Variovorax paradoxus: one gene and its partner. The protein of the gene in region 1 interacts with the protein of each later gene in a pairwise test. Links are inferred from orthologs where the notes say so. Each region holds a gene or a part of one and is shown on either strand. Other genes may lie near its edges.

What was found.
Region 2: the proteins of gyrA (region 1) and gyrB interact in binary tests that used the Escherichia coli proteins (3 or more experiments, as listed by UniProt). The link is inferred for Variovorax paradoxus from one-to-one orthologs.

The regions. Positions count from the first base shown.
Region 1 is NZ_CP123990.1:1,109,310-1,115,787, reverse strand. Bases 460-3,613 are described here. They hold gyrA (DNA gyrase subunit A), read left to right. Parts: upstream 460-767; coding sequence 768-3,413; downstream 3,414-3,613. Other genes in these bases: QHG62_RS05315 (DUF2059 domain-containing protein), read left to right, coding at 3,410-3,613; ompA (outer membrane protein OmpA), read right to left, coding at 460-544. Outside these bases: more of ompA, read right to left, coding at 1-459; more of QHG62_RS05315, read left to right, coding at 3,614-3,997; serC (3-phosphoserine/phosphohydroxythreonine transaminase), read left to right, coding at 3,999-5,132; pheA (prephenate dehydratase), read left to right, coding at 5,157-6,278; QHG62_RS05300 (prephenate dehydrogenase), read left to right, coding at 6,293-6,478. UniProt on the Escherichia coli protein: A type II topoisomerase that negatively supercoils closed circular double-stranded (ds) DNA in an ATP-dependent manner to maintain chromosomes in an underwound state.
Region 2 is NZ_CP123990.1:179,551-195,461, forward strand. What follows is about bases 1,073-4,221. They hold gyrB (DNA topoisomerase (ATP-hydrolyzing) subunit B), read left to right. Parts: upstream 1,073-1,396; coding sequence 1,397-4,021; downstream 4,022-4,221. Other genes in these bases: dnaN (DNA polymerase III subunit beta), read left to right, coding at 1,073-1,262. Outside these bases: chromosomal replication initiator protein DnaA, read left to right, coding at 1-66; more of dnaN, read left to right, coding at 156-1,072; QHG62_RS00835 (alpha/beta fold hydrolase), read right to left, coding at 4,261-5,232; QHG62_RS00840 (hypothetical protein), read right to left, coding at 5,552-5,818; QHG62_RS00845 (hypothetical protein), read left to right, coding at 6,115-6,636; QHG62_RS00850 (hypothetical protein), read left to right, coding at 6,779-7,264; QHG62_RS00855 (metallophosphoesterase), read left to right, coding at 7,395-8,642; QHG62_RS00860 (polyhydroxyalkanoate granule-associated phasin), read right to left, coding at 8,663-9,160; QHG62_RS00865 (acyloxyacyl hydrolase), read left to right, coding at 9,366-9,941; QHG62_RS00870 (lysylphosphatidylglycerol synthase domain-containing protein), read right to left, coding at 9,938-10,906; cardiolipin synthase ClsB, read right to left, coding at 10,965-12,236; QHG62_RS00880 (endonuclease/exonuclease/phosphatase family protein), read right to left, coding at 12,251-13,033; QHG62_RS00885 (serine/threonine protein kinase), read left to right, coding at 13,275-13,703; QHG62_RS00890 (Spy/CpxP family protein refolding chaperone), read right to left, coding at 13,799-14,368; QHG62_RS00895 (flavodoxin family protein), read right to left, coding at 14,517-15,635; QHG62_RS00900 (pirin family protein), read right to left, coding at 15,717-15,911. UniProt on the Escherichia coli protein: DNA gyrase negatively supercoils closed circular double-stranded DNA in an ATP-dependent manner to maintain chromosomes in an underwound state.

The DNA of each region.
Region 1 (6,478 bases):
TGTAGACGCGGTTGCGTTCGATGCCCTTCGAGACCAGGAAGGCCTTGACGGCTTCGGCGCGGCGCACCGACAGACGCTGGTTGTAGGAGTCAGAACCGATCGAGTCGGTGTGACCCACGGCAATGATCACTTCCAGGTTGACGTCACGGATCTTCGAAACCAGATCGGTCAGCTTTGCGCGACCTTCAGGCTTGAGAACCGACTTGTCGAAGTCGAAGAATGCGTCAGCAGCGAAGGTAACCTTCGAAGCGGCGACTTGAGGTGCAGGCGTCGGAGTCGGTGCGCCCGGGGTGGGAGCAACTGCAGCCGGAGCAGCAGGAACCAGAGCACCGTCGCAACCGGCGGCGGCAGTAGCCGGCGTCCAGTTGGCATCACGCCAGCACAGTTCGTTCGTGCCGTTCTTCCAAACCAGTTCGCCGGTGCCGTTTTGCCAGTTGTCGATCGTAGGACCGCCATTCGCAGCGGTGACACGGGTCTGCGCGCCGGCGGCAGTGGCGAGCGCAGCGACTGCAAACATCATCGCCACTTTATTCAGTTTCTTCATGGTTCTCCTCTTGGGGAAAAAGCCGCAGCCGCGCTGCGAATCAAGGACGCTTTAAGTGACCACCACCCAAAACGTTGAGGCGATTGTGCCATAGGGTCTTTGGCAAACAGGCTGCAGCGCCCCCCGGAAGCGTAGGACGGAGGCGGAATAGCCGCCTTGTGTTGCGGCGGTACGACACCCCTCACAGCGTAAAATTCCGCCTTCCGCCGCCAGCCTCTCGCTCATGACCTCCTTCGCCAAAGAAACCCTGCCCATCAGTCTTGAAGAGGAAATGCGCAGCAGCTATCTCGATTACGCCATGAGCGTGATCGTGGGCCGAGCGCTTCCCGATGCGCGCGACGGCCTCAAGCCTGTGCACCGGCGCGTGCTGTATGCGATGCACGAGCTCAACAACGACTGGAACCGGGCATATAAGAAGTCCGCCCGTATCGTGGGCGACGTGATCGGCAAGTACCACCCGCACGGGGACCAGTCGGTCTACGACACCATCGTGCGGCTGGCGCAGGACTTTTCCATGCGCCATATGCTGGTGGACGGACAAGGTAACTTCGGCTCGGTCGACGGAGACAATGCGGCCGCAATGCGGTATACGGAAATCCGCCTGGCCAAAATTGCACATGAAATGCTGGCCGATATCGACAAGGAAACGGTCGATTTTCAAGACAATTACGACGGCTCCGAAAAAGAACCCAAGGTTCTGCCGAGCAAACTGCCCAATTTGCTGGTGAATGGCTCCGGCGGTATTGCGGTGGGCATGGCCACCAATATCCCGCCGCACAATCTCAATGAGGTTGTGGACGCCTGCCTGCACATGCTGCGCAATCCGCAGGCCACCATCGACGAGCTGATGGAAATCGTGCCAGCGCCCGACTTTCCCACCGCCGGCATCATTTACGGCATCAACGGCGTCCGGGACGGCTACCGCACCGGCCGGGGCAAGGTGGTGATGCGTGCCAAGTGCCACTTCGAGGACATCGACCGCGGCCAGCGCCAGGCGATCATCGTCGACGAGCTTCCCTACCAGGTCAACAAGAAGACGCTGCAGGAGCGCATGGCCGAGCTGGTGCACGAGAAGAAGATCGAAGGCATCAGCCACATCCAGGACGAGTCCGACAAGTCGGGCATGCGCCTCGTGATCGAGCTCAAGCGCGGCGAAGTGCCCGAGGTGGTGCTCAACAACCTCTACAAGCAGACGCAGCTGCAGGACACCTTCGGCATCAACATGGTGGCGCTGGTCGACGGCCAGCCCAAGCTGTGCAACCTGAAGGACCTGATCGAGGTCTTCCTGCAGCACCGCCGCGAAGTGGTGACGCGCCGCACGGTCTTCACCCTGCGCAAGGCCCGCGAGCGCGGCCACGTGCTCGAAGGCCTGGCGGTGGCGCTGGCCAATATCGACGAGTTCATCCGCATCATCCGCGAGTCGCCCACTCCGCCTGTTGCCAAGGCCGAGCTCATGACCCGCAGCTGGGACAGCAAGCTGGTGCGCGAAATGCTCACCCGTTCGCGCGCCGACGGCGGGGTGGTCAACGCCGACGACTACCGGCCTGAAGGCCTGGAGCGCGAGTTCGGCATGGGTTCAGACGGCCTCTACCGCCTTTCGGAAACCCAGGCGCAAGAAATCCTGCAGATGCGCCTGCAACGCCTCACCGGCCTCGAGCAGGACAAGATCGTTGCCGAATACAAGGAGGTCATGGCCGAGATCGACGACCTGCTCGACATCCTGGCCAAGCCCGAGCGCGTCTCGGTCATCATTGGCGAAGAGCTCGGCACCATCAAGCAGGAGTTCGGCCAGTCGAAGCTCGGCGCACGCCGCAGCCTGGTCGAGCACAGCGCCTACGACCTCTCGACCGAAGACCTGATCACACCCACCGACATGGTGGTCACGCTTTCGCACAGCGGCTACATCAAGAGCCAGCCGCTGAACGAATACCGTGCACAAAAGCGCGGCGGCCGCGGCAAGCAAGCCACCGTGACCAAGGAAGACGACTGGATCGACCAGCTCTTCATTGCCAACACGCACGACTACATCCTGTGCTTCTCCAACCGCGGCCGGCTGTACTGGCTGAAGGTGTGGGAAGTGCCGGCGGGCTCCCGCGGGTCGCGCGGCCGGCCCATCGTCAACATGTTCCCGCTGCAGGAAGGCGAGAAGATCAACGTGGCGCTCGCGCTCACCGGCGAGAAGCGCAACTTTCCGGCCGACCAGTATGTGTTCATGGCAACCTCGATGGGCACGGTCAAGAAGACCACGCTCGACGAATTCAACAACCCCCGCAAGGGCGGCATCATTGCCGTGAACCTCGACGAGGGCGACTACCTCATCGGCGCGGCGCTTACCGACGGCAAGCACGACGTGATGCTGTTCAGCGACGGCGGCAAGGCCGTGCGCTTCGACGAAGAAGACGTGCGTCCGCTGGGCCGCAATGCGCGCGGCGTGCGCGGCATGTCGCTCGACCCGGGGCAAGGCGTCATCGCCATGCTGGTGGCCGAGGACGAGCAGCAAAGCGTGCTCACGGCCACAGAAAATGGTTACGGAAAGCGTACAAGCATTACCGAGTACACGCGTCATGGCCGCGGAACCAAAGGCATGATTGCGATTCAACAGAGTGAGCGCAACGGCAAGGTCGTTGCCGCCACCCTCGTGCATGCGGACGATGAGATCATGCTCATCACCGACAAGGGCGTGCTTGTGCGCACCCGGGTTGCCGAGATTCGTGAACTAGGTCGCGCAACGCAAGGCGTCACGCTGATCGGGCTCGACGAAGGCGCCAAACTAAGCGGGCTACAGCGTATCGTCGAGAACGACGCCAACGGCGAGATCGAGCCGGGCGCAGACGATACTTCCACATCTTCAACGGAGAACCCTCAGTGAAAAAATTCAAGCTCGCACTTCTGACTGTCGCCCTGGCTGGCAGCTCGATGGCCGCCATGGCCCAGGACAAAGCTGCGCTCATCAAGCAGTTCATCGACGTGCAGCGCCCCGGCATCGAATCGCTGGCGCGCGGCCTGGTCGAACAGTCGAGCTCCCCGATTGCCCAGGCCGGCTCGCAGTACCTGCAAACGCAGGTACCCGAAGCCAAGCGCGAATCGGCCGCCAAGGCTGCCGACGCCGAGCTCAAGAAGTATTTCGACGACGCCTACCCGATCGTGCGCGACAAGGCCGTGCAGCTGGCACCGGTTGCCCTGACCCCGCTGCTCGAGCAGAACTTCACCGAAGACGAACTCAAGCAGCTCTTGGCCTGGATCAATTCGCCGCTCAGCAAGAAGTACCAGGACCTCAATCCCAAGATGCAGACCGCGCTGACCGAAAAGCTCGTGACCGAAACGCGCGCCACCATCGAACCGAAGATGCGCGCGCTCGACGAAAACGTGGCCAAGGCACTCGGTGCACCCACCGGCGGCCAGCAAGGCGGCGCTCCCGCCAAGGCCCCGGCCAAGGCTCCCGCCAAGAAGTGACGTGACTCAGCAGCAGCCCCAGCCAGTCGGCACGCGTCCATTCAATTTTTCCGCAGGTCCGGCCGCCATGCCGGAGGCGGTGCTTCAACGCGCCGCCTCCGAAATGCTCGACTGGCAGGGCAGCGGAATGAGCGTGATGGAAATGAGCCATCGCGGCAAGGAGTTCGGCGCAATCTGCAACCAGGCCGAAGCCGACATCCGCGCGCTGCTGGCTGTGCCCGAGCATTTCCACATCCTGTTCATGCAGGGTGGCGGGCTGGGCGAAAACGCCATCGTGCCGATGAACCTGTCGCGCGGCAAAACCGCCGACTTCGTCATCACCGGCAGCTGGAGCATCAAGTCCCAGAAAGAAGCGCAGCGTTATTGCACTGCGCACGTCGCCGCAAGCAACGCCGGCGACCATCACACCAGGCTGCCAGATCCTTCGAGCTGGCAACTGAGCCAAGATGCCTCGTACGTGCACCTGTGCACCAACGAGACCATCAACGGCATCGAATTCCAGCAACTGCCCGACCTCGCGGCCCTTGGCAGCACCGCGCCATTGGTCATCGACTTCTCGTCGCACGTGGCTTCGCGCAGCGTCGATTGGAGCCGCGTGGGCCTTGCATTCGGCGGTGCGCAAAAGAACCTGGGGCCGGCCGGCCTCACGCTCGTGATCGTGCGCGACGACCTGCTCGGCCATGCGCTCGAAATCTGCCCGAGCGCGTTCAACTACAAGATCGTGGCCGACAACAAGTCCATGTACAACACCCCGCCGACGTGGGGCATCTACATGGCCGGGCTCACGTTCCAGTGGCTGCTGCAGCAGACCGAAGGCGCGCTCACCGGCGTGGCCGCCATCGAGCAGCGCAACATCGCGAAGGCGAACCTGCTGTACGGGTTCATCGACGCCTCTTCGTTCTATGTGAACAAGATCGACCCGAGCTGCCGCTCGCGCATGAACGTGCCTTTCTTCCTCGCCGACGAAAGCCGCAACGATGCGTTCCTGGCCGGCGCCCGGGAAGCCGGCCTGCTGCAGCTCAAGGGCCACAAGTCGGTCGGCGGCATGCGCGCGAGCATCTACAACGCCATGCCGCTGGAAGGCGTACAGGCACTTGTGAGCTACATGCGAGAATTCGAGCGATCGCATGCCTAGGCGCATGCCCAGCTGCTCGCACCGATGACCGCCTCCGCTCCAACACCGCCCTCTTCTCCCGACAACTCCGAAAGCCTTGCCGGTCTGCGCGTGCAGATCGATTCGCTCGACCAGCAACTGCTCAGCCTGCTCAATGAGCGGGCCCACGTGGCAGAGCTGGTCGGCGAGGTCAAGAAGCGCGAAGGCACGCCGTTTTTCCGCCCCGATCGCGTGGCGCAAGTCATCGAGAAGATGCAAAAGAGCAATGCAGGCCCGCTCAAGGACCTGCATGTGGCGGCCATCTGGCGCGAGATCATGTCGGCCTGCCTGGCGCTCGAGTCGCCCCAGCGCGTTGCCGTGCTCGGCCCCGAGGGCACTTTCTGCGAGCAGGCCGCCATCGAATACTTCGGCGGCGCCGCCGACCTCATTTATTGCGCCAGCTTCGACGAGGTGTTTCATGCCACGGCAGCCGGCAGCGCCCAATATGGCGTGGTGGGCGTCGAAAATTCGACCGAAGGCGTGGTCACGCGTTCGCTCGATCTGTTCCTTCATTCGCCCACCCACGTGGTCGGCGAAGTCAGCCTGCTGGTGCGGCACCATCTTTTGCGCAGCAGCAACACGCTCGACGGCGTTGAGGCGGTGCTCGCCCATCCGCAAGCGCTTGCACAGTGCCAGACCTGGCTTTCGAAGCACCTGCCCAACGCCGAGCGGCGCGCTGTTTCAAGCAATGCCGAAGGCGCGCGGCTCGCGGCCACCAACCCGGCCTGGGCCGCGCTGGCCGGCGAACGCGCCGCCACCCGCTTCGGGCTGCACATCGTTGCGCACGCCATCCAGGACGACTCGTACAACCGTACCCGTTTCTCCGTGATCTGCCTGCCGCAAACGCTGGCCATGCCGCCGGCATCGGGGCGCGATTGCACGAGCCTGATCGTTTCCGTGCCCAACCGCCCCGGCGCCGTGCATGACCTGCTGGTCCCGCTGAAGCTCAACAACGTGTCGATGACCCGTTTCGAGTCGCGCCCCGCGCGCACCGGACAGTGGGAGTACTACTTCTACATCGACCTCGACGGCCACCCTTCGCAGCCCAACGTGGCTGCGGCACTGGCAGAGCTCCGCGGCCTCTGCGCGTTCTACAAGGTGCTTGGCGCCTACCCCGTCAAAGCCTGAGCCGGACACGCATCATGTTCGAGCAATTGGGATTGATCGGCTGCGGCCTCATGGGCGGCTCCTTTGCGCTTGCACTCAAGCGCGCAAAGCTTGTGAAACGCGTGGTCGGCTACAGCAAGTCGCCGTCCACCACCGAGCGGGCGCGCCAGCTCGGCGTGATCGACGTGGTGGCGCCCTCCGCGCTGCTCGCGGTTTCGGGT
Region 2 (15,911 bases), 930 kb from region 1 along the record:
GAGCGCCAGCAGCTCACCGAACTGAACCAGCAACTCCACGTGCTCGAACAAACGCTCAAGGGCTGACCCCGGATGTCATCAAGAAAGCCACCCGCAACAGCGGAGAATGGCGTCTTACAAGCGGATTCAAAGAGATAAGAGAAGAGGAAGAAGACATGATCGTTTTGAAGGCAACCCAAGACAAAGTCCTCGCCGCGCTGCAATCGGTGGCGGGCATCGTGGAACGGCGCCATACCCTGCCTATCCTGGCCAACGTGCTGATTCGCAAGACCGGCGGCCAGCTGCAGCTCACAACCAGCGACCTCGAGATCCAGATCCGCACCACGGCCGAGCTTGGCGGCGACGAAGGCAACTTCACCACCACCATCGGCGCGCGCAAGCTCATCGACATCCTGCGCACCATGCCGGCCGACCAGACCGTGAGCCTCGAATCGAGCGCGAGCAAGCTGGTGCTCAAGGGCGGCAAGAGCCGCTTCACGCTGCAGTCGCTGCCGGCCGAAGACTTTCCGCTGGTGCAAGAGGCCGCCAATTTCGGCCCCGTGTTCAGCGTGCCGCAAAAGACGCTGAAGGACCTGCTCTCGCAAGTCTCCTTTGCCATGGCCGTGCACGACATCCGCTACTACCTCAACGGCATCCTGTTCGTGGCCGAAGGCAAGCAGCTGAGCCTGGTGGCCACCGACGGCCACCGCCTGGCGTTTTCGTCGGCCACGCTCGACGTCGAAGTGCCGCGCCAGGAAGTGATTCTTCCGCGCAAGACCGTGCTCGAAATGCAGCGCCTGCTGTCTGACGCCGAAGGCGCCATCGAGATGCAGTTTGCGAACAACCAGGCCAAGTTCAGCTTTGGCGGCATGGAGTTCGTTACCAAGCTGGTCGAGGGCAAGTTCCCCGACTACAACCGCGTGATTCCCAAGAACCACAAGAACAGCGTCACGCTCGGCCGCGCCCCTTTGCTGGCCAGCCTGCAGCGCACCGCCATTCTGACCAGCGAAAAGTTCAAGGGCGTGCGCCTGAACATCGAGCCCGGCACGCTGCGCATTGCATCGAACAACGCCGAGCAGGAAGAAGCACAGGACGAGCTCGACATCGACTACGGCGGCGACGCCATCGAGATCGGCTTCAACGTAACCTACCTGATCGACGCCCTCGCCAATATGGGCCAGGACATGGTCAAGCTGGACCTGGCCGACTCCAACAGTTCCGCCCTTTTGACCATCCCCGAGAACGCATCCTTCAAATATGTCGTGATGCCGATGCGGATCTAGAAGACAGAAAACACAGCGCCTTGCGCAGACAGCCCGCGGCCCTCCGCGGGTTTGCGCTTTCAAGAGGCAGGAAAAGCAGGCCGCCAAGGCCCGAAAAATCCCGTGAATGCCGTGAGAGATAGAGGAATATCCGAATGAGTGCAGAAGAAAACAAGCCCGAAGTGCCCCACACCGAACCGGTCTACACGCCCGAGATCGAGAGTGCGGTGCCGATCGAGATCACGCCCGCCGACACCAGCTACGGCGAAGGCTCGATCACGATCCTCGAAGGGCTCGAGGCGGTGCGCAAGCGCCCCGGCATGTACATCGGCGACACCTCCGACGGCACGGGTCTGCACCACCTGGTGTTCGAAGTGGTCGACAACTCCATCGACGAAGCGCTGGCCGGCCACTGCGACGACATCGTCGTGACCATCCATAGCGACAACTCGATTTCCGTCACCGACAACGGCCGCGGCATTCCCACCGGCGTGAAGATGGACGACAAGCACGAGCCCAAGCGCTCGGCTGCCGAAATTGCGCTGACCGAGCTGCACGCCGGCGGCAAGTTCAACCAGAACAGCTACAAGGTGTCGGGCGGCCTGCACGGCGTGGGCGTGAGCTGCGTGAACGCGCTGAGCGTGATGTTGCGCCTGGTAGTGCGCCGCGAGGGCAAGATCCACGAACTCGAATTCAGCCGTGGCTTCGTGCAGAACCGCTTGCTCGAAACCGTGAACGGTTTCGAAGTCTCGCCCATGAAGATCATCGGCGACACGGACAAGCGCGGCACCGAGGTGCACTTTCTGCCCGACACGGAAATCTTCAAGGAGAACAACGATTTCCACTACGAAATCCTCTCCAAGCGCCTGCGCGAGCTGAGCTTTCTGAACAACGGCGTGCGCATCCGCCTGAAGGACGAGCGCACCGGCAAGGAAGACGACTTCTCGGGCGCCGGCGGCGTGCGCGGCTTTGTCGAATTCATCAACAAGGGCAAGACCGTCCTGCATCCGAACTCGTTCTATGCAGCGGGCGAAAAGCCGGCCGACACCTACGGCGGCATTCCCGGCACGCACATCGGCGTTGAAGTGGCCATGCAGTGGAACAGCGGCTACAACGAGCAGGTGCTGTGCTTCACCAACAACATTCCGCAGCGTGACGGCGGCACCCACCTCACGGGCCTGCGTGCCGCGATGACCCGCGTCATCAACAAGTACATCGAAGAAAACGAGCTGGCCAAGAAGGCCAAGGTCGAAGTCACCGGCGACGACATGCGCGAAGGCCTGTGCTGCGTGCTGAGCGTGAAAGTGCCCGAGCCCAAGTTCTCCAGCCAGACCAAGGACAAGCTGGTGTCCAGCGAAGTGCGCGCGCCGGTCGAAGACATCGTCGGACGCCTGCTCACCGATTACCTGCAAGAGCGCCCGAGCGACGCGAAGATCATCTGCGGCAAGATCATCGAGGCCGCCCGCGCCCGCGAAGCCGCGCGCAAGGCCCGCGAAATGACGCGCCGCAAGGGCGTGCTCGACGGCATGGGCCTGCCCGGCAAGCTGGCCGACTGCCAGGAAAAGGACCCGGCGCTGTGCGAGGTCTACCTGGTGGAGGGCGACTCCGCCGGCGGCTCCGCCAAGCAGGGCCGCGACCGTAAGTTCCAGGCCATCCTGCCGCTACGCGGCAAGATTCTGAACGTGGAAAAAGCGCGCTACGAGAAGCTGCTCACCAGCAACGAAATTCTCACCATGATCACGGCGCTGGGCACCGGTATCGGCCGCGCCGGCGCCACCACCGCGGGCGGCGGGGCGGACGACTTCAACGTTGCCAAGCTGCGCTACCACCGCATCATCATCATGACCGACGCCGACGTTGACGGCGCGCACATCCGCACGCTGCTGCTCACGTTCTTCTACCGGCAGATGCCCGAGCTGGTCGAGCGCGGCCACATCTACATTGCCCAGCCGCCGCTCTACAAGGTGAAGGTCGGCAAGGAAGAGCAATACCTGAAGGACGGCCCCGCGCTGGACGCCTTCCTGCTCAAGGTGGCCCTGAAGGACGCGAGCATCGAGACCGGCGGCCCCAACTCGACCACCCTGAGTGGCGACACTCTGGCCGAGCTCGCGCGCAAGCACCAGCTGGCCGAAGCCGTGATTGCGCGCCTGCGCAACTTCATGGACGCCGAAGCGCTACGCGCCATTGCCGACGGCGTGGCGCTCGACCTGGACACCACGCCCGCGGCCGAAGCCTCGGCCGTGGCGCTGCAAGCCAAGCTGCGCGAACTCAACACCACCGGCGTGCCCGCCGAAGTGAGCAGCGAGTTCGACGCCCGCACCGACAAGCCGCTGCTGCGCATCAGCCGCCGCCACCACGGCAACATCAAGAGCAGCGTGCTCACGCAAGACTTCGTGCACGGCGCCGACTACGCTGCGCTCGCCGAAGCCGCCAACACCTTCCGCAACCTGCTGAGCAGCGAGGGCGCCATCGTCCGCCGCGGCGAAGGCGAGCGCGCCAAGGAAGAAAAGGTGGCCGACTTCCGCATCGCGATGAAGTGGCTCATCGGCCAAGCCGAAAACGCCACCTCGCGCCAGCGCTACAAGGGCCTGGGCGAAATGAACCCCGCACAGCTGTGGGAAACCACCATGGACCCGACCGTGCGCCGCCTGCTGCGCGTGCAGATCGACGACGCGATCGAAGCCGACCGCGTGTTCACGATGCTGATGGGCGACGAAGTGGAGCCGCGCCGCGAGTTCATCGAGCAGAACGCGCTGCGGGCTGCGAATATCGACGTGTAGCAAGCACGGCAGCTAAGTCGCCGCCGCGAACAGCTGCTGTAAAAACGATAAAGCGCCCAGCGATGCTGGGCGCTTTTTTTATTCCAAGCCCAACTGTGGCTTGGATTTCTTCGGGACCTCTACCGAGGATTGGGAGCTACTGCCCCTGCCCCCAGAATATCCACCACCACACGCCCATCCGCTTACAGGCAGGCCATCAGGCGCGCCGAGCGCGGCACGCCTGTTCTGGATTCACGGCTTCAAGCCGGGAGACGAGCAATGAAGCTGCGCATGTACCGAATGAACTCTGCCGGCTCTTCCTGAAACGGCCAGTGTCCGCTATTGGCGAAATACTTCAGCGCGGCGCCCGGAATGTTCTTTGCCAGCTTTTCGTCATCGCCAAAACGCCAGATATCACCCGAGCCATAGTTAACCGACGTGGGAACATTGATGGACGACAACCGCGAAACAAAGTTGTAGTCGGCCAGAAGCTGGTTGCCGCGATTGAACGCCGCGCCTGAGTAAATTGTCCTTTGATCGACGTCTGCGATAACCCCGGGCGGCGGGGTTGCATTGTTGTAATACAAAGGCGCGCCGGCGGTCCATTTTTTACGAAGATCCTCATCGCTCGCGACTGGAGCTGTCAGCAATTGGCCCAGGGCTGCTTGCTGGTCAGGCGTTCCGCCGACCGGATTGCGCTGAACGAAAGATGCGGTGTCTGCCGCCGTGCACGACAACACCAGCCCCGAAAGGCGATCAGGAAACCGCAACGCGAAATCTAGCGCAACAAAACCACCGAACGAGTGGCCGACAAGAACGAACTTGTCGATGCCGAGCGCCTTGGTCAATGCGTTGCAATCCGCGCTCATGCGCTCGAGGGTCAGCTCGTCATAGCTGGCCGGGCGGTCCGATTTGCCTTGTCCCAACTGGTCGTAGCAAACGATGCGGGCGTGGTCGGCAAGCGGATCGATGAAAGGGCGGAAGTATTGGTGATCCAGGCCCAGGCCGCCGTGCATGAAGACGATTGGAACCCCCTTGCCGGAGCTCACGTGGTAAAGGTTTTTTCCGTTCACGGAAGCGAACCCCGAAGTCTCGGCTTTGGGAGCAGGCGAAGGAGCGATGGGCCAGACGGCATTGCCGCCCTCGCCACTTCCTCCTCCGCCGCAGCCGGCGAGGGTCAAGACTGAAAAAATGGACCCGGCTGCATTGAAATTACGTCGGCTGATCGTCACCAGAAAACCTCCCCGGAGCGGGCCGACAAACGATATTTGTGGCCGACTCTTGACTGTCTCGGAAAGCCACAAAAAAAGCGGCGCGAAGGGCGTAATAAATTAGCCCTGCGCGAGTCTAGATTCGCTTTGCCGCCGCTTATGTGAACCCGCGATCCGGGGTGTTTTTTTGAGCGAGATCGAGATATCTTTCACGATCCAAGCTCGGGGGAATTGCTGGAAGAAAACGCCTGAACGTCTAATTCAAGTAAATACTTGACATTGATTTAATTCGATGACTGACGCCAGCAAAATTTACCGCGAATTGATGTGACGGTTCCGGTTACGGCATACGCATCGCGCGCCTGCCGCCAATGCCGCCCTGCAACACGCGGGCGACGCGCGCCAGCCCGCCGGTCCCGCTGGCCGCTCGGCCAACCAGTGCGCCGCCTGCAGCGCCCGCCAGCACGCGGCGCACGAGCGACCGGCTGCGCCCGGCCGTCAGCAGCAGCAGAACGCCCGCGCCCAGAACGGCGAGGTGCTCACCCGGAAAGTCCGGCCGCTGGGCGTCCATCTTCTTGACTGCCTCGATCCTGGATCCGATGTTCATTGGAAGCTCCTTTTCTGTACGAACTTCTTCATATCAAGCGAGGCAATGCACCGGTGTAGGCGCCGGTCACGTGCAACGTGCCGAATCGGGCGTACGGCACCGCTCTCAGGGTTTTCACATAGAGGAAGACCAAAAACGGCCGGGCGGCCCGTCATACAGGCGTCACAAGCTATTAAAACAATAGCGTTCAATACTTTCGCGAGGATCGTTCCTCGTAAACGCTATATCTAGCCCGACTCTTGCTAAGCAAAATCCTCGACGGATTCACGTCACCCATGATCGAGGACATCGAAGCAATGAACCTTTTGCGTCTCCGGCAGCCGATGGCTGCGTTGGTATTGGGCGGCACAGCAGCATTCTTGGGGGCCATGGCCACATCGGCCCATGCGTTCTCGAACCCGCCCATACAGATGGCGCAAGGCGTCGAATACATGTGCGGGGGCACGAGCAAGGCCGAGGCGTCGTTCATGCAGATGGTGTCGCCGCGGTGGGCGGCGACCATCGAGTTCGGCATCAACGACAGCACGCAAAAGAGCAATTTCCCGGTGCGGGCCGCGGTTCAGGTGCGCGAAAAGTACACGGGCCGCCCCGTGATGGAGGCGCAGTCGAACGGCCCCTACATGCTGGCCCGGCTCGATCCCGGCGCATACGACGTGAACGTGACGCTCGGCGGCCTGACGATCACGCAGACACTGACCGTGATTGCCGGCGTGCCGGCCCGCGCGGTCTTCATGTGGCCTTCGAACTTCGACATGGCGTCGGTGCTGCCGCCCGCGCCGCAAACGCAGGCATTCGCGCAGACATCCGCCGCCCGCTGAACCCCGCTTTCCCCCGGTTCAGGCTGCGGGGACGACGGGGCCGGTCTTTCCTCTTTTCTTGTTAAGCCTTGCCTAAGGCCCGCGCCGCACAGTGGCGTCGTGGCTCTTTGCCACGCAGACAAGGAAGAAAGGATTTCAGACCATGACCTCCCTGATTTCATCTCGCCGGCGGCCCCTTGCGGCCGCCGCGCTGTGCGGCGCCGTTCTTCTTGCGGCGCTTTCTCCGGCGCACGCGGCGGTCAACCCGCCCATCTACATGACGCACGGCATCGAGTACATGAGCGGCGGCATCGGCAGCGACGAGGCCCAGCTGATGGAAACCGTGGCGCCACGCTGGCCGGCCACCTTCGAATTTGCCATCAAGGACCACAAGGGCGCCGAGTTCGCGGCCGACGTTCACGTGACGGTGCGCAACAGCAAGGGCGCCGCGCTGATCGACAACGTGGTGTCGGGCGGCCCGTTCATGGTGGCCCGGCTCGACCCCGGGACTTACGAAGTGGAGGCTCGCTTGCTTGGAAACACGCTCAAGCAAACGCTGCACGTCTTGCCGGGTACGCCCGCAAAGGTGGCATTCGTGTGGCCAGCCGGCACCGACATGGCATCTGCCGGCACGCGCCCGGTGCAGTAGCGCGCGTGTGCGGCCGGTACCCTTGCCGCTGAGCCGTGCGGTTCGGCGCATGTATCGCCGGCAACGCCTGCTATCTGGATACCCGACGCTATAGAAAAAATAGCGGCCTGTGGCCGAGCGGCCGTCTTGAATGCGCGGCATGCGCCTTGCACATGTTGCGTCCCGGGCAGTGCCCGTTCCCATTGCCCCCATGCCGATACGTCCCCTGAGCGTCCTCACCGCGCTACTGCATGTCTACATAGCGCTGCGCCTGGTGCCGGCGCTGGCCATGCTCACGCCCGCCTGGCCGCTGCCGCTTGCCGCGCTCGCCGTTTCGGCTTTCACGATTCCGCTGCCGTTCGTTTCGCGCCGCTCGGAGCGCAGCGCTTCGCTGAAAGAGGCGCTCAAATGGACCGGGCTGATCAGCATGGGCTGGTTCTCCTCGATGTTCGTGCTGACGCTGCTGCGCGACGTGGGCCTGTTGCTCACCTGGCTTGCGAGCGCGGTGGCCGGCCTGCAGGTGTCCTGGAGCGCGGTGCTGCCGTGGAGCGCAATGGCCGTTCCGGTGGTGGCCACACTGGCATCGCTGGTGGGTTTTCTCAATGCCCGCCGCACCGCGGCCGTCAAGCGTGTGGAGGTTCCCATCCAGGGACTGCCTTCCGCGCTCGAGGGCTTCACGATTGCGCAGCTCAGCGACATCCACGTTGGGCCGACGATCCGGAGCGACTACATCCAGCGCATCGTCGACGCCGTGAACCGCCTCGGCGCCGACGCCATCGCGATCACCGGCGACCTGGTGGACGGCACCGTGGCCGAGTTGCGCGAGCACATTGCACCCCTGGCCGGCCTTCGCGCGCGGCACGGCACCTTCGTGGTCACGGGCAACCACGAGTACTACGCCGGCGCCCACGCGTGGATCGACGAACTGCGCCGGCTCGGGCTGAAGGTGCTGCTCAACGAGCACGTGGTGTTGCAGACGCGCAATGTGCGCGGTGCGCAGAACGACGAAGAACTGTTCGAAAGCCAGCTGGTGCTTGCCGGGGTGACCGACTTCACCGCCGGCCATTTCGATGCCGCGCATGAAAGCGATCCGCATCTTGCGCTGCACGACGCGCCGCCGCTGGTGCACACGCGCGTGCTGCTGGCCCACCAGCCGCGCAGTGCGCCGCTCGCGGCCCGGGCCGGCTACCAGCTGCAGCTGTCGGGCCACACGCATGGCGGGCAGTTCTTCCCGTGGAACTTGTTCGTGCCGATGCAGCAGCCCTTTACCGCCGGCCTGCACCGGCTGCAGGACATGTGGATCTACGTGAGCCGCGGCACCGGCTACTGGGGGCCGCCCAAGCGATTTGGCGCACCTTCCGAAATCACCCTGGTCACGCTGGTTCCGGCGCGCGGCTGACGCTGCTTTTCCCGGTCAGGTCAGGCGCGCTGCTCCGCCAGGCGGCGGGCGTTGGAGGTAGCCGCTGCGTGGATCGGCTTGAGCCCTTCGCGCGCAATGCGGACCGCCGTGCCCGAGAGCTGGCCGGCGGTGCTGACCGCGCGGGTGGTGGCCTTGACGAACGCATCGCCCCGCACCGCCGCCTGCGCGGGCGTGATGCTGCCGGCCATCGACAGAAAAGCCCCGGCGCTCAGAAACCATTGCTGCAGCACGCGGCTCGTGAGCGAGACATGGCTGCTGTGCCATTGCCTGGCCATCGCAGCGCCCGCTTCACCCGCGGCAGCGAGCTTTTCATCGCCCATGAGCTGGAACTCCGCAAGGTCCGCCGGGCTGGGCGTGAGCCCCGCCTTGGCCATGCGCTCGGTGCGCATCTGGATTACCGAGCCCGAGGACAGCAGCATCTCGTGGGTCTTCAGGGCCATGTCGGCCCACAGCATCAGCGGGCTGGCCAAACGGGCGGCAGAGGTAAGAGACGACATGGGCGAGGGCCGATCTATGAGGATGAATGAACACCACTATAGGCCCGCGAGCGCCCGGATTGCTGCACTGCAACAAAATCAACTCTGCAGGAATGTTGAACAAGTCCTACTTTGCGATATGGCAATAGCCTCGGCTTGAGGCGCGAAACGGGGCGGAAAGTAATTATTTCCGTCCTTTCCATCATTTGCTTTCAAAAACCACATCATGAAAGTACCTCCTTCCGCGTCCCTCGGGGCTGCGGTGTTCGCAGGCATTCTTGGCCTGCTGGGCACCGAAGCTCATGCGTTCGAAGACAGCGCACGCGGCTTCTACTTCGAGGGCGGCCGTGCACCGCACGGCGACAAAGGGGCCACCAATTCGGCCACGGTAGGGGTAACGTTGCCCTGGTCTCTGCGCCAGCCGGTGCATGAAGGCGCACTGACTTCCTATTGGGACCTGTTCATCAGCCAGTGGCATGCGCCGGCGCTTGGCAGCGGTTCGCGCAACTACACGCAAATTGGTGCCATCTACACCTGGCGCTACCGCTTCGGCGCCGGCAGCTCCCCGTGGTTCGCCGAAGGCGGCGTGGGCGGCACGGTGATGGACCACCTCTACAACACGCCGGACCGCACCTTCAGCACCGCATTCCAGTTCACCGAAGTGCTGGGCGTGGGACGCAGTTTTGGCGAGAACGGGAAGCACGAGCTCACGTTGCGCGTGCAGCATTTTTCGAACGCGGGCATCAAGAAGCCGAACCCGGGCGAAAACTTTGTCCGGCTGCGCTACACGTATCACTTCTAGCCGCCCGCTCGGCGCGGCCTGGCGCGCCTGCGCCGGGTGCGCAGCTCGGTGACAAAGTAGGCCACGGTGGCCACCGCCAGCGGCAAGAGGTAATACAGCCCGCGGTAGACCAGCAGCACGCCCAGCAGCTTGCCTTGCGGCACCTGGTGCGAGAGCAGGGCGATGAACACCGCTTCCAGTACGCCAAGGCCCGCCGGCACGTGCGTGACCACGCCCGCCACCGCGGCCACCAGCAGCACTGCGAGCACCTGGTGGAAAGCCACCTCGCCCTGCAGCAGCACCCAGATCACGCCGCCGATCAGCGACCAGTTCAGGCACGACATGGCCAGCTGGAGCAGCGCCATGCGCAGCGCCGGCACCTTGAAGAAAAAGCGCCGTACGCGAAACACGCGCCCGCTGGCAAACGCGCACAGCACAAGATAGGCCGCCGCCAGCAGCAGCAGCACCGCGCCAAGAATCCGCAGGCCGCCGTTGTCGATCTTCCATTCCTCGGGCAAGTCCATCGGCCAGAAGCAGAAGGCCGCGCCCGCCACCACCAGGTAGCCGAGCCAGTTGGTGAGCATGCTGAAGCCGAGCACGCGGGTGATGGTCTCGTTCGAAAGCCCCAGGCGCGAATACAGCCGATACCGGAACGCCACGCCACCCACCAGCGAGCCGAGGTTCAGGTTGAAGGCATAGCTGATGAAGGTCACCCCCATCACGCTTGCCGCGCGCAGCTTGTGGCGGGTGAGGTACCGGCCCAGCAGGTCGTAGGTGCTGTAGGTTGCAAAGCTGCCGGCGGCAAGCGCGCCCGCCAGCAGCAGCGTGGAGGCGGGCAGCGAGCGCATCGCGTCGAACACCTCCTGCCAATCGATGGCGCGCGCCTGGTTCACGAGCAGCCATGCAATAAGGCCGAAGAAGCCCCACAGCGCGATGCGGCGCATCCAAGGCCACCAGGGGCGGTGCGCAATGCTCATGGTGCTCATCATGGAAAAGCCGCCGTGCGGTTTGCAGCCGTAGTCGCCCTGTGAGCGGCTTGCCGGTTCATGCGGCTTCCGTGGTCTGGGTGGCGCCGTTCTCGCCGGCTTTTTCTCGCTGCTCGCGCTTTTCGGCAAGGTCGGTGGCTTCGGCCAGCGTCAGCCGCGGCACCTGGCGCGGCAACCAGCCCAGCCATGACGGATACCAGCGCAGGAAGTGAAAGATGAAGAAGCTGCGCACCAGCCGCCAGCCGCTCCATTCGCTGGCCAGGTCGTCCTCGCCAATCACCTTGCAGCTCTCGCGCATCAACGTGTCCATGCGCTGCCACAGCAGCTGGTTGAACGCCTTGTCGCGCGCGATCACGTTGGCTTCGAGGTTGAGCGAAAGGCTCAGCGGATCGAGGTTGCTCGAGCCCACCGTGGTCCAGTCGTCGTCGATCAGCGCAATCTTCGCGTGCAGCGGACGGTCGCAGTATTCGAAGATGCGCACGCCCGAATGCAGCAGGTGGTGATAGAGCATGCTCGCAGCCGTCTTGACGATCGGCATGTCGGGCTCGCCCTGCAGGATCAGCCGTACGTCCACGCCGCGGCGCGCGGCGCGCCGCAGCTCCTTGATGAGCCGGTAGCCCGGAAAGAAATACGCATTGGCAATCACGATGCGCCGTCGCGCGGCGCGAATCGCGGCCAGGTACTGGCGCTCGATGTCGTTGGTATGGCGGCGGTTGTCGCGCGTGACGAACATCGCCTCGACTTGGCCCACGGATTCCCGCGCGACCGGCGGCGCCTGCTTGAGGCGGCGCCGGAACCAGCGCGGCCCCTTGTCCCCGAGCGCAATGGCACGCAGCACAAACTGGTGAATCTGCGCCACGATGGGCCCGCGCAGCTCGACCGAGTAGTCCTGCTTGGCCTTGGGCCCGAAGTCGAGCAGGTGGTCGGCCGAATAATTGATGCCGCCCACAAAGGCCAGCTCACCGTCGATCACCACGATCTTGCGGTGCATGCGGCGGAACACATTCAGCCGCTGGCCCAGGATGCGCTTGCCCGGATCGAACACGCGCATCTTCACGCCGGCCGAGCTCAGCTCTTCGATGTACTCCCGCGAGAGATCGGGCGAACCGAATCCGTCGACCAGCACGTCGACCTTCACGCCGCGCTGGGCCGCCGCCCGCATGGCGGCATGCAGCGCCATGCCCACCTTGTCCTCGAAGAGGATGAAGGTCTCGACGATCACCTCGCGCTTGGCTTGGCGAATGGCGTCGAACACGCGCGGAAAAAACTCCTCGCCGTTCTCGAGCAACGAGATGCTGTTGCCACCGACCCAGCGGGCTCTCTGGTCCATGTCGGCCGCCATCTTCAAAGGTCGATGTTCGCCACCAGCGGCGCATGGTCCGACAGGTGCGACCAGGGCTTGCGCGGCAGTACCACCGGCGCATGCACCCCGGCGTTGCGAACATAGATGCGGTCGAGCGACAGCAGCGGAAAGCGCGACGGAAAAGTCTTGGCAGCCGAGCCGTTCGCACTGACGAACACCTCGCGCAAGGCGGCGCCTTCTTCGAGCACCCGGTGGGCGCGGCCGCGCCAGTCGTTGAAGTCGCCCGCGACGATCAGCGGCGCATCGGCCGGCACTTCGTCGCGCACGATATGGCAAAGCAGCTCCAGCTGCTGCTGCCGGTGCGCTTCTGCCAATCCCAGGTGGGCGCAGATCGCATGCACGTCGACGGGGCGGCCGGGCAGGCGGATCACGCAGTGCAGCAGCCCGCGCTTTTCGGGGCCGGCCACCGACACGTCGTGGTTGCGGTAATGCACGATCGGAAATTTGGAAAGCACCGCGTTGCCGTGATGCCCCCGCGGGTACACGGCATTGCGCCCGTAGGCGAACTGGGGCCACATGGTGTCGGCCAGAAATTCGTAGTGCGGCGCCTCGGGCCAGTTGTTCACCTTGCGCGAATGGCGCGAATGGGTGCCCAGCACTTCCTGCAGGAACACCACGTCGGCGCCCACGGTGCGCACCGCATCCCGCAGTTCCGGAAGAATGAACTTGCGGTTGAGTGCAGTGAAGCCCTTGTGGGTGTTCACGGTCATCACCTTGATCGAGGTCGGCGAAGCGGCGGCGAGTGGAATCGGTGAGGAAGACATCGGTCTTGCCGTTGTACGTTGCCGCGCCGTCCGCGCCTGTAGGAACGCGCCACCTTATTCACAGGCTTTGCCGCCGGCCTTCGCGGCAGGGGCGCGAGTTCCTACAGGCAGGCCTGCCTCACCCCGACACCTGCGCCATTGCGGGCCTCCTACGGTGATTTCAGGACCCAGAAAAAGGTCCAGGTCCATAGGTCCGTCTTTCCACTTCGTTCATCCGTCGAGACAAGCAAAGGAACACACCATGAAGCACGCAATCTTTCGCGCCACGGCGCTGGCCGGCCTGATGGCCATGGCCGGCACCGCGATGGCGCAGGCCACCTCGATACCCGCCCAGCCCGACCCGGCCGTGGGCGGCCAGGCCAGCACGCAGACGCCCTCCGGCGTGCCCAACCCGCCGCAGCGGCCCGATGCGAGCATGCCCAATTCGCGCGAGGCCGTGAAGGCCGAGGCCCGCGCCCACAACCGCAACAACGCCAACAACCCGGTGCCCAAGGGTGAAGCCAGCACCACGGTCAACGCGCAGCCCAATGCCATGCCGCGGCCCACGGGCGAAATGTCGCGTGCCGAGGTGAGCCAGCAAGCCCGCAAGACCAAGCCCCAGTTCGGCCAGAAGGGCGAACGGCCGGACGTGCCGACGAACCCGACTGAAAAGACGGGTACACCGCAATAAAGCACTGCGTGTACGAAAAAAGCCCGCCGATGCGCATGCATGGCGGGCTTTTTGATGCATGCGCCTTTTCAGGCGCTGCGTTCAGTCACTCGTGCTCAGCTCTTGGCGGGCGCTGCCGAGTGGTCGGGGCCATGGCCGCCGCGGTGGCCACGATGGCCGTGCATGCCGGCATGCACCGTTTCCGCGTCGAAGGTCTTCTGTTGCTCGGGCGTCAGCGTGGCGTAGAAGGTCTTGGTGGCTTCGGCGCGCTTCGCGAACCTTGCGCTGCGCTCGGCCTGGCGGGCCTGCATGCGTTCCAGGCGCTCCGGCGTGGTGAGCTTGGCAAATTCCGCGCGGTCCATGCGCTGCGGGCGGGCACCGGCCGGCGGCTGGGTGGCCGACGTGAAGCTGGTCCATGCGCCTTCCTGGGCGGAGGTCAGCTTGAGCTTTTCCTTCAGCGCAGCCAGGCGCTTGGCGCGATGCTCTTGCATGCGTTCCATGCGCTGGGCCGGATCCATGCGCTTGTGCTGCGCCTTGGGCGCGGCAGCGTCTGCTTGCGCAACGGCCGCAGGGGGCGTGGAAGACGTGGCGGGCGCAGCCGGAGCCTGCGCAAAGGCACCCGAAGAGGCGAGGGCGGCCGAACCGAGAAGGCTGGCCCAGACAATGCGTTGGCGAAGAGAGATCATGAAAAGTGCTTCCTTTCGAAGAAGCCTGCCGCCAATGGGCAGCAGGTGAAGCGAAGTGTGGAAGACCTCTGTATCTCCCCGGTGAGCCGGAAGTGAGCGTGCGTAAAGAATCATGAACCGCGTGGGCCCTGCGCCCCCGCAGCGTGACTTATTTGGGCCTCGCGGGCTTCAATCCACGATCGGGCGACTGCAGCTTGCCCGTGCGCATCTCGCCGACCGCAAGCGCCACGGCGCGCGCCACGTTGCGCACCTCTTCCTGCACGTCCTCATCGGCGTCCAGCGTCTCGTGGCTGGTGGCATAGGGTTCGTAGTAGCCGATGTAGCGGTCGAGGCGCGCCTGCGGGCCGGCATCGATGAGGCCCATCCAGTCGAGCCAGTCCGACAGGTTCCGGCGCACGCTTTCCGCGCCTGCCACGTCGCCGTGCACCACCACGCCATAGACGCGGCCATCGAGATGCTTGGGATAGCCCCAGCCCTCGAGTTCGAGCGCCTTGGCTTCTTCGGGCTTCTTGCCGTGGGTGCTGGTGGGATCGGGGTTGCCGCCGTCGGCGCACACCAGGCGGTCGATCATGAGCTTGAGCGGGCTGGCAGCCTGGTACCAATGCGTGGGCGTGAACAGGATCACGCCGTGCGCGGCCACCCAGCGTTCGTAGATCTCGTTCATCCAGTCGCCGGTCTGGCGCATCGAGTGGTTGGGGTAGCAGCTGCAGGGCCAGTGGCACAGCGGCATGGCGGTGGAAGCGCAGCCTTTGCAAGGATGGATATGGCGCCCGTATTCGGAGGTGAGCAGGCTGAGGTCGAGCACGTCGGCCTCGATGCCGCAGCCCTCGAGCACTTCGCGCGCAAGCTGCACCAGCCGCCATGTCTTCGAAATTTCACCGGGACAGGTGCCGTCGTTGCGCGGCGATCCATTCACCAGCAGCACGCGCGACCGCGTCTGCGGGCTGCGCCACGCAGCCTGGGCTGCATCGATGCGCGCCTTGGCTTCGAGCCAGTCGACGGACAGGTCGTAGTCCGGATCGGCATAGCCCGGGCCGGCTTTGCGCGTGACGGGCGCCTTGCGGCCCTCCTGGTAGGCCTCCCACGCAACAAGCTCGATGCGCTGCAATGCCTCCTTCTCGGCCTCGAAGGCTGGGTCGAGAAACGGCTGCATGAAGCGCTCATGAAACTGCTCGCGCTTCAACGTGTCGGGAGCCTGGCCCTTGCGAACCTGGGGAGCTTTGCTGGTGGTGGTCGGGGGGGCGGGGCGGGGCGTGCTGGGGGCCATGCCGGCCAATCTAAGCCGCGCGGCAGCGCCTGTGACCTGCGGGCAGTGCCGATTTTCGGTAGGCCTGCGACTACAGGATCATCAGAACTTGCCGTTCTGGAAATCGTGCACGGCCTCTTTCACCTGCTCCTGCGTGTTCATCACGAAAGGGCCGTATTGCGCGATGGGCTCGTTCAGCGGCTTGCCGGCAATCAGCAGCACGCGCGCAGGGCTGTGGTTGGTGGCACCCGCGCGCAGCACCACGCCGTCGCTGCCGGGGTCGTTGGCAAGAATGGC